Regions from separate parts of the Paenibacillus sp. Soil724D2 genome, predicted to be linked through region 2. Evidence: riboswitches for the same ligand, from Rfam matches in the RefSeq annotation. Region 2 holds a riboswitch; each other region holds the start of a gene.
The links. Region 2 has a riboswitch for cyclic di-GMP ahead of ASG85_RS15975 (stalk domain-containing protein). Riboswitches for the same ligand answer to the same signal wherever they lie in the genome.

Region 1 (4,292 bases), on a different contig from region 2:
TTAACTGACCATGCACGGCTAGCATAACGGCTTCGATAATAAAAGTTTTGCTCATCTTGTTCTCCCCTTTCTCTTTAACCTTGTAGAAGCATTATTTCGCTAAGAAGCTGAGGAATCCTCTTTTCAATACCTTCTCAACCAAACAAAACCGTCAGTTCCTATGATCGAGGAGACCACATCGAACTAACGGTTTCTATAACTTTTATAGGATGCCATCGATGACCTCATGATTCTCATAAATTGGCTGATACGGCTTCTTCGAAAAACGGTTGGCATAAGCCGAAGCTACATAACAATCCGGTTTAATAACAGGAACCATGCCGACGGATTCCACTCTCCTTACCATCTCTTGGACGAATTTAGCCGTCCGGTTCTTATTCTCATCGTCACCTGCATCAATATGAATAAACATATCAAAGGAAGCACCCTGATACAGATGTGGAAGAATGATGTTTTCCATATCCTGTCGCTTAGACTCATCAAAATACATCGCAATCTCTTCACTCAGAGCAGTTTCCATCGAAAGTTTTTCTCTAATCGAATGTAGGGCCCGATGAACGATGACTTGACGATAACACGCCCACGCTCCTTTTCCTAACCGCTGGATAACTACACCAGTAATGAATTTCGTATGACCTTGGTGTACCTGACAATCCGTACCAATAATAAATTTGTAGGTTGCTACGGGGTCGTGACGCATGAAATGGAGAATACGCTCGTGTACGGTATCTAGGTTTAGTCCTCTTTCCGTTGTGTTCCGAAATTCCAGTGGATGGGTCGTCGTCAAAGGTTTCAAAGATAAGGTTCTTCCTTTCTTCTTAGAATGAGGAAGAAGCGGATGCTGAAGCTGCATCCGCCCCTATCTATAGTATATGGCAAAGTTCCTCTGATCGAACCATCACTTATCGTAAAACATGGCCGCCGTACAAAAATCGATTTTCCCATTGCTTTCCAGCGATCGTATCCATACGAACACCGCCGGATTCGATCGAATACGTATGCAGCATATTCCCATTTCCTAAATATAGTCCAACATGCGTGATCGGTTCTGTAAGAACGTTCACATTATCATAATCTGATGCTTTACTCCCTTTGTAGCTGCTGAAGAACATCAGATCCCCACGTTTCAAACTTGTCCAGTCCTTACTAACAGGACCTAACGATTTAACATAGTTGCCTTGTGCTTGTGAATCGCTAGGAACGGATAATCGTAGAGCATCCCAGAACATCGTTTGAATGAAATCCGAGCAATCGAAGGTCGTGGTATCGTTGCGTTCCGAACCAAATTCATAAGGAGTGCCTAAGTAAACTTTGCCAGCTGCAATAACGGCTTCAATTTCTTCGGCGAGAGGCAGATTGGGTTTGATGACGGAGAAATCAGTGCTTATGTATTTACTATTTGTGCTTATATAACCGCTAATTCCATTGGCATCTTGGATTTGGTACCAACTATCGTTGACTTTTTCTTTAACGAGGACGTCTTCCCCTTTACTAAGCATCCGAATAACCTTAGAGCCGGGATCGGAAGCTGGAAGTGTGCGAAAGTTTACGCCATAAATGATTTCCGCATTGCTAATTATTTTTATGTATTTGCTATTCGTCGAAACATAACCGCTTACACCCTGCGCATCCTTGATTTTATACCAATTCGTCGTTACATAGTCGGTGACAGTGACAATTTCGTTTGTTTTCAATAACCGTATAACATTACTTGCAGTACTAGCTTGATCTCTGAAACTTACGCCCGAAACAATTTGGGCCTTCGTCGTTATCCCCTCATCTGCCTGAATAGCTGCCGGGACTACAAAAGTAAGCGCTAAAACTAGCATACCAAGGACGATCGTCCATTTTCTCATCGTCATACCTCCATAGGTTTATATCACTCTAGCTGTATTTGAGTTACGTAAAACCGTACTGACGAAATGGATAATTTGAACCTGACACTTCCTCTTCATCGTAAAAAGGATGACCCTTTTGCCTCAACTGGGTCATCCTCTTCTTGTAGAAGGGTCCCATCGCATTCGACAGCTGGCTAGCACTCTGCTTTAGGCACGAGAGCCCCTGTAGCTTTGCGTCCCAAGCTTTCGCTCGGTTTGCCATTCCGTTGTGATGTTAATTTTTTCATTCGCATCCTTATTATAGTTTGAGGGGGCCTTCACGAATATAGGCGAAAGGTTGCGTTTGTTGTCGAAATCATAGTGGCTGCGTACCTATTGACGCTATGGTTTATTTTTCCGGTTTACGGACTTCCGGTTTTCGTGTAAGAGGCCAAAACACTTGCAAATTAGGGTCATTTTTCAACTTCACATTGCAGAGCTTCATTTCCCCTTCCTCAAGCTCAGTCACATGCCAAGTATCCGTCTCCATTCCCCCAACGTTGTGTAGAAAAGCAGAATACTGCTGCTCAGCCGCTTCTAAATCCGGCCAAAATTTAACGCCATAATAGGCTAAACCGTAGTGATTGACTTGTGTACATGTGAAAATCTGTTGCGATGTTTTGTGCTGCAGTACATAGGGCATCTTTCATTCCTCCGATAAAAAGGCACGTTCACCATCATGGTGAATGTGCCTTCATTTTTATGATGACGACTTATAAATAAGCATTCTCATGCTTCGCTTTTAACATATTCCAACGGCGTTCAACTTCCGTCTCGAACGATTTCAGGGAACCTTCATATTCAGGCTTCGTCATATGCTTCGTTTTCCCCATCGTCTTGAGCCAATCCGACAGTGGAATCTTCTTGCTCTTATCCTCCGGGTTATACGTGATGGACGTAACTCCGTGCTCTACTTCATAGAGCGGGAAGAAGCAGGAATCTACCGCAGCTCCGACGATATTGGAGCCTTCCTGGTCATCCGACAACCAGTTGAGTGGACAGGCAATGAGAATTTTCCCATATACCAATCCTTCATTTTGGGCGTACCATTGTGCTTTCGCGGCTTTCTTTACAAGATCCTGCGGATACGCTTCCGACCCCGTAAATACATACGGAATATGGGTAGCAGCCATAATTTGCGCTGTATCCTTGTGATGGAACACTTTACCACCCTGATGCTTCCCAACGTTCGAAGTCGATGTGCGATGACCCATTGGCGTCGAATAAGACAACTGCGCACCTGTATTCATGTATCCCTCGTTATCGTACTCGAGGATAATCATTTTATGATTGCGCAAAGCCGCTCCGATCGCCGGTCCCATGCCAATATCCATCCCGCCGTCACCAGTAATCATCACGAAGGTGAAATCGTCCTTCAAACCCAAATGGTCGAGCTCGCCACGTCGCTTGCGCTCCCAGAACATCTCCACAACCCCTGAGAGGGTCGCTGCGCCGTTCTGGAACAGATTATGAATATACGTCGCTTTGTGAGCCGAATACGGATAACCTGTCGTTACAACCATGGCACAGCCTGTATGGAAGATCGAGACAATATCGCCTTCAATCCCCTTGAAAAACAGCTCCAAGCCAGAGAAAATGCCGCAGCCTGGACATGCGCCATGCCCCGGCGCAATACGCTTTGGTTTCTTCGTCAATGCACGTAAAGGCGGGATACGTACATTCAGCTTGCCCGTGTTCTCATCCGGTGTTACCGTGATGAGTCCCGTCTTCAAATCCTCATACTTCATCGGCGTCAACACCCGCTTCGGCGCTTTTGAAAGATCACCTGGCGTGTGGCCATAGTAATCGAAGGGAACCTCAACCTTGCCGCTTTGTACAGCGTCAATGGCAAATTGGAACAAATTATGCCCGTCTTCGGCATAAAAGTCCTTGCCACCTAAGCCGTAGATTCGGCTTATGACAAGCGTATCTCTGTTCCCGTGTGTGAACAGCGCCGCTTTAATTTCGTTGACCATATTGCCGCCATGGCCGCCATAGGAATCCGCGCGATCGCCAACGGTGATCGCCTTCACATGCTGCAAAGCTTCAGCGATCTGCTTTGCTGGGAATGGACGGATGATATTCGGCGCGATCGATCCGGCCTTTATGCCCTTCTCGCGGAGCTGGTCGACGACGTCTTTGATGATTTCGGAAGCCGAATTCATCAAGAACACGGCGACTTCCGCGTCCTCCATCCGATATAGCTCAAGAATCGGATAATCACGGCCTGTCAACTCAGCATATTCCTGCCGAATACGGTCATAAACACCTTCAGCGTTATACATGGCCATGGACTGCTGGTAGCAGTTATTAATATAATCCGGCTCATTCATATAAGGACCTACGGTAATCGGATTATTACGATCTAGCGTATCTGGGAAGCCCTGTGGCTTCTCACCGACGAAAGCATGCACA
Region 2 (4,292 bases):
GTAATAGTAGGTGCCGTTGCTCGTACCTCCTTTCACGAAATTTCCTTCGTAATATTTGGCACCTGATGAATAATATTGAGTTCCCTTCCCGTTAAGCATTCCGTCAGCATATTGTCCCTCTTCATAGAGATAAACCTTGTCTTCAGATTTTTCATAAGTCTTACCGTATCCATTAGGGATGTTCTTAACCCAATTGCCTTCGTATCGAAGAATTCCATTTATAAAATACTTGCCATAACCGTCATACAAATTGTCTTTAAACTCGCCATCGTAGACAAGCTTATCTACGATGTAAAACTTACCTTTCCCTTGAAAAACCCCTAATTTAGTTTCACCTTCGTAAGCTACGAAACTACTATCGTCAATATTGATAACATAGCCTGTCTGACGACCGTCCTCGAACTTCTGCGCAATCGCAATTTCACCTGTTCGGTCGCGACCGTATTGGTTACCTGAAAAATAGATGACGCCTGGTCCAACGACTTCATTATCATGGAACACGGCATCGTACCAAACTGAGCCATTATCGCGGTATAGCTTTCCTTTGCCGTTCATTTGGCCATTCTTGACTTGACCTTCATATAGAAGTGCGCCGTTGTCACCGTACAGCTTTCCTTCAGTTGCAGGATCGTAGATATAAACGGATTTCAGATTAGCATCCCACAGCACCTTGCGCCCCGTTGCTTCGCCAACAAAGCGCAGCGGTACGAAGGTGTAACCCTGATTTAGAAAAGGAGCGGTAGGCATTGAGGTAGTACTGCCATTCACGTTCGCTTCATCCTGTCCTAATATGAGGGAGAGCGACTTACCCTGACTCGTTCCTGTTACACTTTGTTTGGAGTCGTTCCATTCAATGTCTAAACCCAGTTTTTCGAAAATAGGTCTAAATTCAACCGTCGTTGATCCATCCTTCAGTACAGGGGACTGATGGAAGACCACTTCTTCTCCGTCCAAGAAAACACGAATCGGTTTATCTGCATTTAATAGTTCAATTCGCTTCTGTATCCAATAATCACGAACAAACTCATTCGGAACATCGAAGTAAAGCACAGCATAAACACCTGACTGAGAAATGTCCGTAAATAACCGTGTGTTATTCTCCTCTAGCAGAGCGCCCATGTAAGTCCACAAGCCGGAATCTAGTCGATATATCCCCAGTTTGTTCAGACCTCCTGCAGGAACTCTTTCCTTCATATAGGTCATCGAGAGCTTCAAGACGTCATCCCTCGACTCATAGGACACAGCCCACGGGTAGCTGACCATTTTTTGGCCAGGCTTAAGTGCTTTGGTAAGCGCTAAATCTTTATCATCCTTGAAGTCAATTGTGACAGCTTCATAAAAATCAGATTCCGGGTCTTTCGGTGAGTATACGGTTACGCTATCGTCCTGTGTAGACAGTTTTTTAATATTACCCAATTTCCCAATACTTCCCCTGATACCAGTAGGAACACTATAGAAATAAGGAACAGCCGAAACGAGCGTGTCTTCTACCTGACCTTCACCTGTCTTTTCGAGCCGGCGAAGTTGGATGGTTTCGTCCTTCATTCTCAATACAAGCTGGTCGTTATAGATGCCAATGAGGACTTCATTGTCTCCAACAATGCCAGTTTGTCTTGAAGAAAGATCGGCAGCGACAATATGGTTAGCTCCATTTTTGAACTCCGGCCATGCCGCTATACTAGTACCAATGGATACTTGCGAGAAAATATCTCCTAATTCCTTGAAGGTGCTTAGAACCTTTGGTACGGTGTCGATATCCTCGACATTCAGCATCCTTGTCTCATAATCTGGCTTGGAAGTAAATGCATGCATCCAGATAACGTTTTTGCCGTCAAATGCAAATTTCTTATCATTCCTGATATAACCTTCTGTTGGCTTGTACAATGTCCTGGACAATCCATCCATTGCGTTATAGCGTTCTAAGCTCCCCTTATCGCTAATATAGACGACAATACCATTTTCAATTAGAGCCCTTCTGCCTTTTCCGATTTCTGAGGTTACTTTTGTTTCTAAGTTATAAACCCTGAGTATCCCTTCAATCGGTTTGTAGAAAACAACATATTTCCCATCAGTGGCAAATTGATCATAGGAATACGGAGAGATTTCAGTCTTGGTTACTTCACCGGTTAGAAGATTGACAAGCATAACATGCTTTTGGTCCTCCAAATAGACGGCATAGCCTCCTCCTGCAGATAAGTATTGCTTATACTTCTTGGTGTCAGTAAGTTGCTTCAACTCTCCGGTCTCTAAATTGCGGCTGAACACCTGCCACCAACCAGGATTATCTTTGCCTAAGTACACCATCTGATTGCCTGTGATCTTCGCTTCAGACTCAGGTAGCGTGTACTCGGTAAGCTTGTCCGTTGAGGTGAATAACTCCGCGAAGGCGCTTTTTGGCAGCAAGCCTAACGATCCTGCGCCAATGACAACCATCAAGATAAGCACCCATAATTTCATTCTTATAAACCCCACATGCCCTCGCTCCTTCTCAATCTCCATGTTAGATAACACAAAAAAACCAAGCTCAATAGAGCAACCCGGCTATCATCCCATGAGATATGACTCATGGCTTAGACCCGTGGCTTTGCGTCTCCACCTTTCGATGGATTTGCCTTTGTTCATTATTGCTTGGTTATTAGGTATTTTTACTCATTCGTACTAGTTAATTAGAACCAACTGTTTTCCATATTAATCCACGTTTTTTCAAATTTCAACACTTTTCTACAAAAAAGAGGAAATACATGCACAAAGTGTGTGATATCACACAAAAAAGGCCAACCGGATGTCCCGGTTGACCTTTGCCCTGATAAATTTCTGACTTAAATATTCTCTCTATCTAGCAAATAGACTTTCACATTCTTCTTTACACCGAATTCTTGAGCGTCACTCAAATCATTCATAAATACATCAATTCTCGAACCGCGAATAGCCGAACCTATATCCTCCGCTTTACGAATCCCGATGCCGTCAATGAACACCGTAGAACCTAAAGGGATTACTGCAGGATCCACGGCGATCGTGCGTCCTTCTTTGGCTTTAAGACCACTAAATGTGATGCCATACATGGGATGGGATGCCTTTTTACCTGTTGATTCAACGCCAGCCGTATAAGCTGTAAGGGTTGTGTTCAACACTTTTTTGATAATTTTCTTTTGACCATTTGGTAAACCAATCTCGGATTCACTCTTCGGAATCGTTAAACTTTGACCTATCGTTAGCTGGTTCGGATTTGGAATATTGTTTGAATTGATAAGGTCATCTACGGATACGCCAAAATCACGTGCAATTTTGAACAGCGTATCTCCGCGGTCCACTTGGTATTGCGTCCTTGGCTGAACAAGCTCAGCTTGAGCGGCTTCTTCCACAGGAGCTGCATTTCTTGCCATACTATACGTAGGAGGTAATTCCCCCCCATCTTCACTTTCAGGGTACGAATAGGCGGGTTGCACCTGCCACAAACAAAGCAGCAACGGAAGCGTCAAAGTAACATAAAGAATTTTACGAAACATAGTATCTCCTCCTCTTAAAAAATAATAGAGTTATAGCTACTAGATTCGTCCAATTCTATGATTTATATACGTCTCGTATATATTTTTTTCAATTTGATAGACATAATGGACAATTCTTATGAAATCTTATAAACCTAGTAAAAACGGTCTATTGATTTACTATATCACCATTTTCAACGGTAATATTCGTATTCAAAGAGTTGAAGGCGGAGGACAGATCAACAAACATGTGGGGACCAACGCAAACCAAGGCGGACAGAGCGCTAAAAAAAACAAACCATAAAGAAATAAGAATGCTCAGTAGTATACAAAACAAATCTTGGCTTAAACTAACAAACGTGAAAGTAGGAGACTGCCGGTGTGGCAGTCTTTCTTGCTTTTCAACATACAGTAGTTCACAAATATTCCTTGACAGGAATATTCCATCTGGAGTATATTATGTCTATGAATAAGACTTTCAGTGCTCTTGCCGAGCCAAACCGCTTGCACATTGTCGAGCTCTTGCGTGACGGTCCCCTTACCGTCGGGGAAATAGCGGATCGGCTTGAGCTCCAGCAGCCGCAAGTATCCAAGCATCTCCGTGTGCTTAGTGATGCAGAACTTGTCGAGGTACAACCGTCTGCGAATAAAAGAATCTATAAGCTGCAGTTTCAGTCGCTCAAGGAGCTAGATGGATGGCTAGACTCTTTCCGCCGCATGTGGGAAGAGAGATTTGATCGCTTGGACGATTATTTGCAGCAAATGTTAGAGAAGGAAAAGAAAAAACAATTTGATTTGGAGGAT
Region 3 (4,292 bases), on a different contig from region 2:
ATATCGAGATTGAGATCATTCATCAATACACGAAGGGCTTCGATGAATGTCGGAAAATCATTGCGCCGCTCTTGAGCGAAATTATCGGCGAGAACGTCGCCGTCATGCGCGAGGAAATGCATGAGCGCGGCGAGGGCTACAGCACGGTCGTATTCGGCTCCGCCAAGGAATACGAGGTTGAGACCGGGGTCGCCGGCGCAGCCAAAGGCGGCGACCTCTTCTCGGGCGACAGCTTCTCCACGGTGGAGCTGGGCAATGGCAAGTATGCCGTGGCGCTAAGCGACGGCATGGGCAACGGCGAGCGCGCGCGTGCGGAGAGCCAGACGGCTCTGAGCATCCTCCAGCAGCTGCTGCAGTCAGGGATGGACGAGAAGCTGGCGATCAAGTCGCTGAACTCGGTGTTGATGCTGCGCTCTTCGGATGAGATGTACGCGACCGTAGATATGGCCTTGATCGACATGTACAGTGCAAACACAACGTTCATGAAGATTGGCTCTACCCCTAGCTTCATTAAGCGCGGAACGGAAGTGATTTCAATATCGGCGAATAACCTGCCAGTCGGCATCCTGAGTGAGATAGATGTTGATTTGGTCTCGATTCCGCTCCAATCGGGTGATATCCTTGTCATGATGACAGATGGGATCTACGATGCACCGGGACATGCGGTAAATAAAGAGATGTGGATGAAGCGGATGATACAGGAAATTGATACGACGATGCCGCAGGATTTTGCGGACTGCTTATTAGAAAGAATTTTCCGCCACCATCATGGCGAAATTCAAGATGATATGACCGTCGTTGTGGCACGAGTCGAGAAGAGGCAGCCTGAGTGGGCTACATTCCGCTGGCCAGGAATTACGCGAATGGAGCGTCCTAAGACGGTTAGCTAATGGAGGAATAGAAGCCATAACAGCTCATTTGCTGTTATGGCTTTTTATGTGCCGTTATTCCCTTAGGAGCATAGCGAGTGATGCTATTTCGAAACTAGTAAATTAATGCTCAATAAAGGTTGCGCTCAGAATTAGAAGCATGCTTAACTTATTAATATGTCTGGGTTGGCTGATGCTAAGCTTCCCTGGAGTGTCATTGAGAACCAAGAGAAAGGTGGCACCACTGATGATTAGAAAAGAGCTATCTCTGTTATTTATCGTTCTTGGGATTATCATTTTTCTCTATCCAACGTTAAACGATCGTTATGAGAGCTATCAGCAGAACAAAATTTTGAAACAATGGCAGGAAAATCTGCAGGATATGGATCAAACAGGCACTGTCCTCGAGGAGGAGGCAGATCCGGGCTTGGTCGTACCTTCTTCCAGTCCCGCAGCAGTGGAATCTCTGCCGACAAGCAGCCAGCTGAGCAGCCAACCAAGCCCCTTGGCCGTGAAAACGACACCGAAGCCTGTAACATTGCCGCAGAAGAATATAGAGGGTGTCCTCACTATCGATAAAATTGATCTGAAGCTCCCTATTCTAACAGATGCAACCGTGAATAATTTGAAGATTTCCGTCGCCAGCATAGCCAATACAGGCAAAGCAGGCGCTGTTGGTAATTATGCCATTGCGGGTCATCGAAACCTGACCTACGGAAAAAATTTTAATAGATTAGATGAAGTAACCGAAGGGGATTTCATAGAAGTGAATACAGGGAGCAAAACGTATATCTACAAAGTAGTGGACAAACAGTATGTCCTCCCAGAGGATGTTTGGGTGCTGAAGGGCAACGGCAAAGATCGGGAGATTACGCTAATAACTTGCCATCCAATGGAAAATCCGACTCATCGTATTGCGATCAAGGGAATCATGGTGCAGTCGAAGGAATAAAATGTAATATTTTGTCTATTCAGAGAGACAAGCCTATGTTAAGATTGCACTATAGTGATTATAGGGAGTCGGTGCGTTCCTCCGATAAAGGCAAATCTAGCGAAAACTAGAGACGCAAAACTAAAGGGCCTTCCTTAGCCGAACTAAGTTGGCAGCCAGTTACCGAAAGGGGATTTTTTTGTGTTTAAAAAGCCAATTATAAGAACGATCATGGCAACTTTTCTGTTTGCTCTTGCTCCGCAAGGGATATTTGCAGCTTCCAATCCTTCCGTGATTGATAAAGATGCTCTGAATAAAGGGATTATCTCGGTTCATTATTCAAACGATAAGAACTCCAAAGTTCTCGTGCGAATCATGAGAGAAAATGTTAAATATGATTACACCTTCGTAGAAGGGGATCAGTACCCTTTGCAGCTTGGAAACGGCCAGTATAAAGTGCTGATAGGTGAGTCCATTGGGGCTAATAAATATAAAGTTGTAGCGCAAGAACAAATCGATTTAGAAATGGAAGACGAGAATGCCGTATTTCTGCAGTCCATTCCGTTGATCGATTGGAACGATGAATCGAAGGCGGTCGTTGAGGCTAAGCAATTAGTTGGAGATAAAGAAAAAGATATCGACAAAATAAGAGCCATTTATGGATATATCACCACGCATTTTCAGTATGATTACGAGAAGGCCCAAACTGTAGCAGATAGTTATATACCTAATCTGGATACGGTCTATGCAGAGTCCAAGGGAATTTGTTATGACTTTGCAGCTACTTTTGCGGCTATGGCAAGAAGTGAGGGGATTCCAACCCGTCTGGTTATGGGATATGAAAGTCATGCGCCAGATACTTATCATGCGTGGAATCAAGTCTTCCTGAAGGAAAGTAAGGAATGGGTGACGATTGATACGACGTATGACGCTGTTCATATACAAGCCGGTGAAACGATAGATGTCATAAAAAATGATTCTAATTATCAGATATCCAGAATATATTAAGTGAAATGATGAAACCTGATCTCATAACTGAGAACAGGTTTTTTTGTGCTTTCCATGTTGAAAAACAATAAATCCCAATATTTACAATACATCTTGTATCATATATCATTGATAATGATACATTTTGTTTCAAAGTCATAAGAGGTAGCACACATAAATAATCTCTATAAAAAATTGATCCATGAATGGAGGTATGAAATGATGTTGAAGAAAAAGACGAGTGCGTTGCTGATTACTTTATTAATTTTTATGCAGAGTATTTACGGGATTGGCTTTATTACTAAGGCCAGTGCGAACACGATTTCAAACAATATTCTTGACAGCGTGACGATGGCTGTATATGACAGCGCAGGTCAAGTCGTGACCGGCAATGTTTACGAGCCAAACTCCACAATACAGCTTGACTATACGTGGTCTCTGCCTAACGGTCATGGGTACAAAGGTGGTGATACGTATACATTCACACTGCCGCAGCAATTTTTACTATTCAACGATATTCCTGGTGTTTTGGTCATGGGGCAGGACCAGATAGGAACTTTCCATGTTGATCAAGCTAGTCATCAAGCGGTGATCACTTTTAACAACTACATCGAAAGCCATGACAATGTACATGGCACGCTCACGTTCAGAACACATTTAGATACAAGTAAACTTACTGAAAGCACGACGGTAACGATTACCATTCCGATTCAATCTGGTGATCAGATTTTCACTCTTCATCTTAAACCTTCTGTCACTTCCACAATTGAAAAAAGAGGTGTATCTTCTGGATTTAATTCGAAAGATATTCATTGGACCGTGGATGTGAATAAGACGCTGGATTCTGTTCAGAACGCAGTGGTGACGGATCCTATCCCACCGGGTTTATCTGTTCCAGTTACTGTAGCAGTCTATGATCTAGGGGTTCACTTAGATGGAACTGTCGTACAAGGAGCATTAGTGGATGCCAGCAAGTATACAGTAACTAGAACAGGAGCAGATCTTTCTATTCGATTCGCGGAATCTCCTATTCACACGGCTTACCGCATTCAATATACGACGCCAATAACCGATTTTGACAAAGCAACCTTTGTGAATACGGCAACCTTCGGGGGAAGTAATAAAAACCCAGCTCAGACCTCTGCGACAGTCCATGTAACGCGTGGCAGCTCTTTGGATAAAATTGCGGAAAGCTATAGTCCCATTACGCAGATTATTAATTGGGGAATCAAATATAATTATAATGAAAGGACTATTGCCCAATCAGCAGCATTCCTAAAAGATTTATTCAATGATACACAAGAAATAGTTGCAGGATCCCTTCATATCTATCCAGTAACGTTCAATCCAAGTGGCAATGAGACACTGGGAAGTGAATTGCCGAGTGGGGAGTACACCATTACAACGGAAGCAGCTGCTGGCAAGAAAGGATTTAAACTGCAATTTAATCATAATATTTCATCGGCATATAAAATTAATTATCAGACCAAGGCAAGTAGTCCAGT

Region 1: another riboswitch for cyclic di-GMP. It lies ahead of ASG85_RS00475 (C40 family peptidase); the one in region 2 lies ahead of ASG85_RS15975 (stalk domain-containing protein).
Region 3: another riboswitch for cyclic di-GMP. It lies ahead of ASG85_RS20995 (transglutaminase-like domain-containing protein); the one in region 2 lies ahead of ASG85_RS15975 (stalk domain-containing protein).

Annotation. Positions count from the first base shown of each region.
Region 1 covers NZ_LMRY01000001.1:98,489-102,780, forward strand. Annotated here, with positions in the region: gene ASG85_RS00465 (hypothetical protein) at 1-55, opposite strand, end outside; gene ASG85_RS00470 (ribonuclease H-like YkuK family protein) at 203-796, opposite strand; gene ASG85_RS00475 (C40 family peptidase) at 903-1,856, opposite strand; cyclic di-GMP riboswitch class I at 2,021-2,108, opposite strand; gene ASG85_RS00480 (hypothetical protein) at 2,227-2,520, opposite strand; gene ASG85_RS00485 (thiamine pyrophosphate-dependent enzyme) at 2,591-4,292, opposite strand, start outside.
Region 2 covers NZ_LMRY01000015.1:3,457-7,748, reverse strand. Annotated here, with positions in the region: gene ASG85_RS15975 (stalk domain-containing protein) at 1-2,457, opposite strand, end outside; cyclic di-GMP riboswitch class I at 2,529-2,623, opposite strand; gene ASG85_RS15970 (3D domain-containing protein) at 2,820-3,509, opposite strand; gene ASG85_RS15965 (ArsR/SmtB family transcription factor) at 3,954-4,292, shown strand, end outside.
Region 3 covers NZ_LMRY01000024.1:40,975-45,266, forward strand. Annotated here, with positions in the region: gene spoIIE (stage II sporulation protein E) at 1-890, shown strand, start outside; gene ASG85_RS20990 (class D sortase) at 1,117-1,821, shown strand; cyclic di-GMP riboswitch class I at 1,901-1,988, shown strand; gene ASG85_RS20995 (transglutaminase-like domain-containing protein) at 2,002-2,808, shown strand; gene ASG85_RS21000 (collagen binding domain-containing protein) at 3,007-4,292, shown strand, end outside.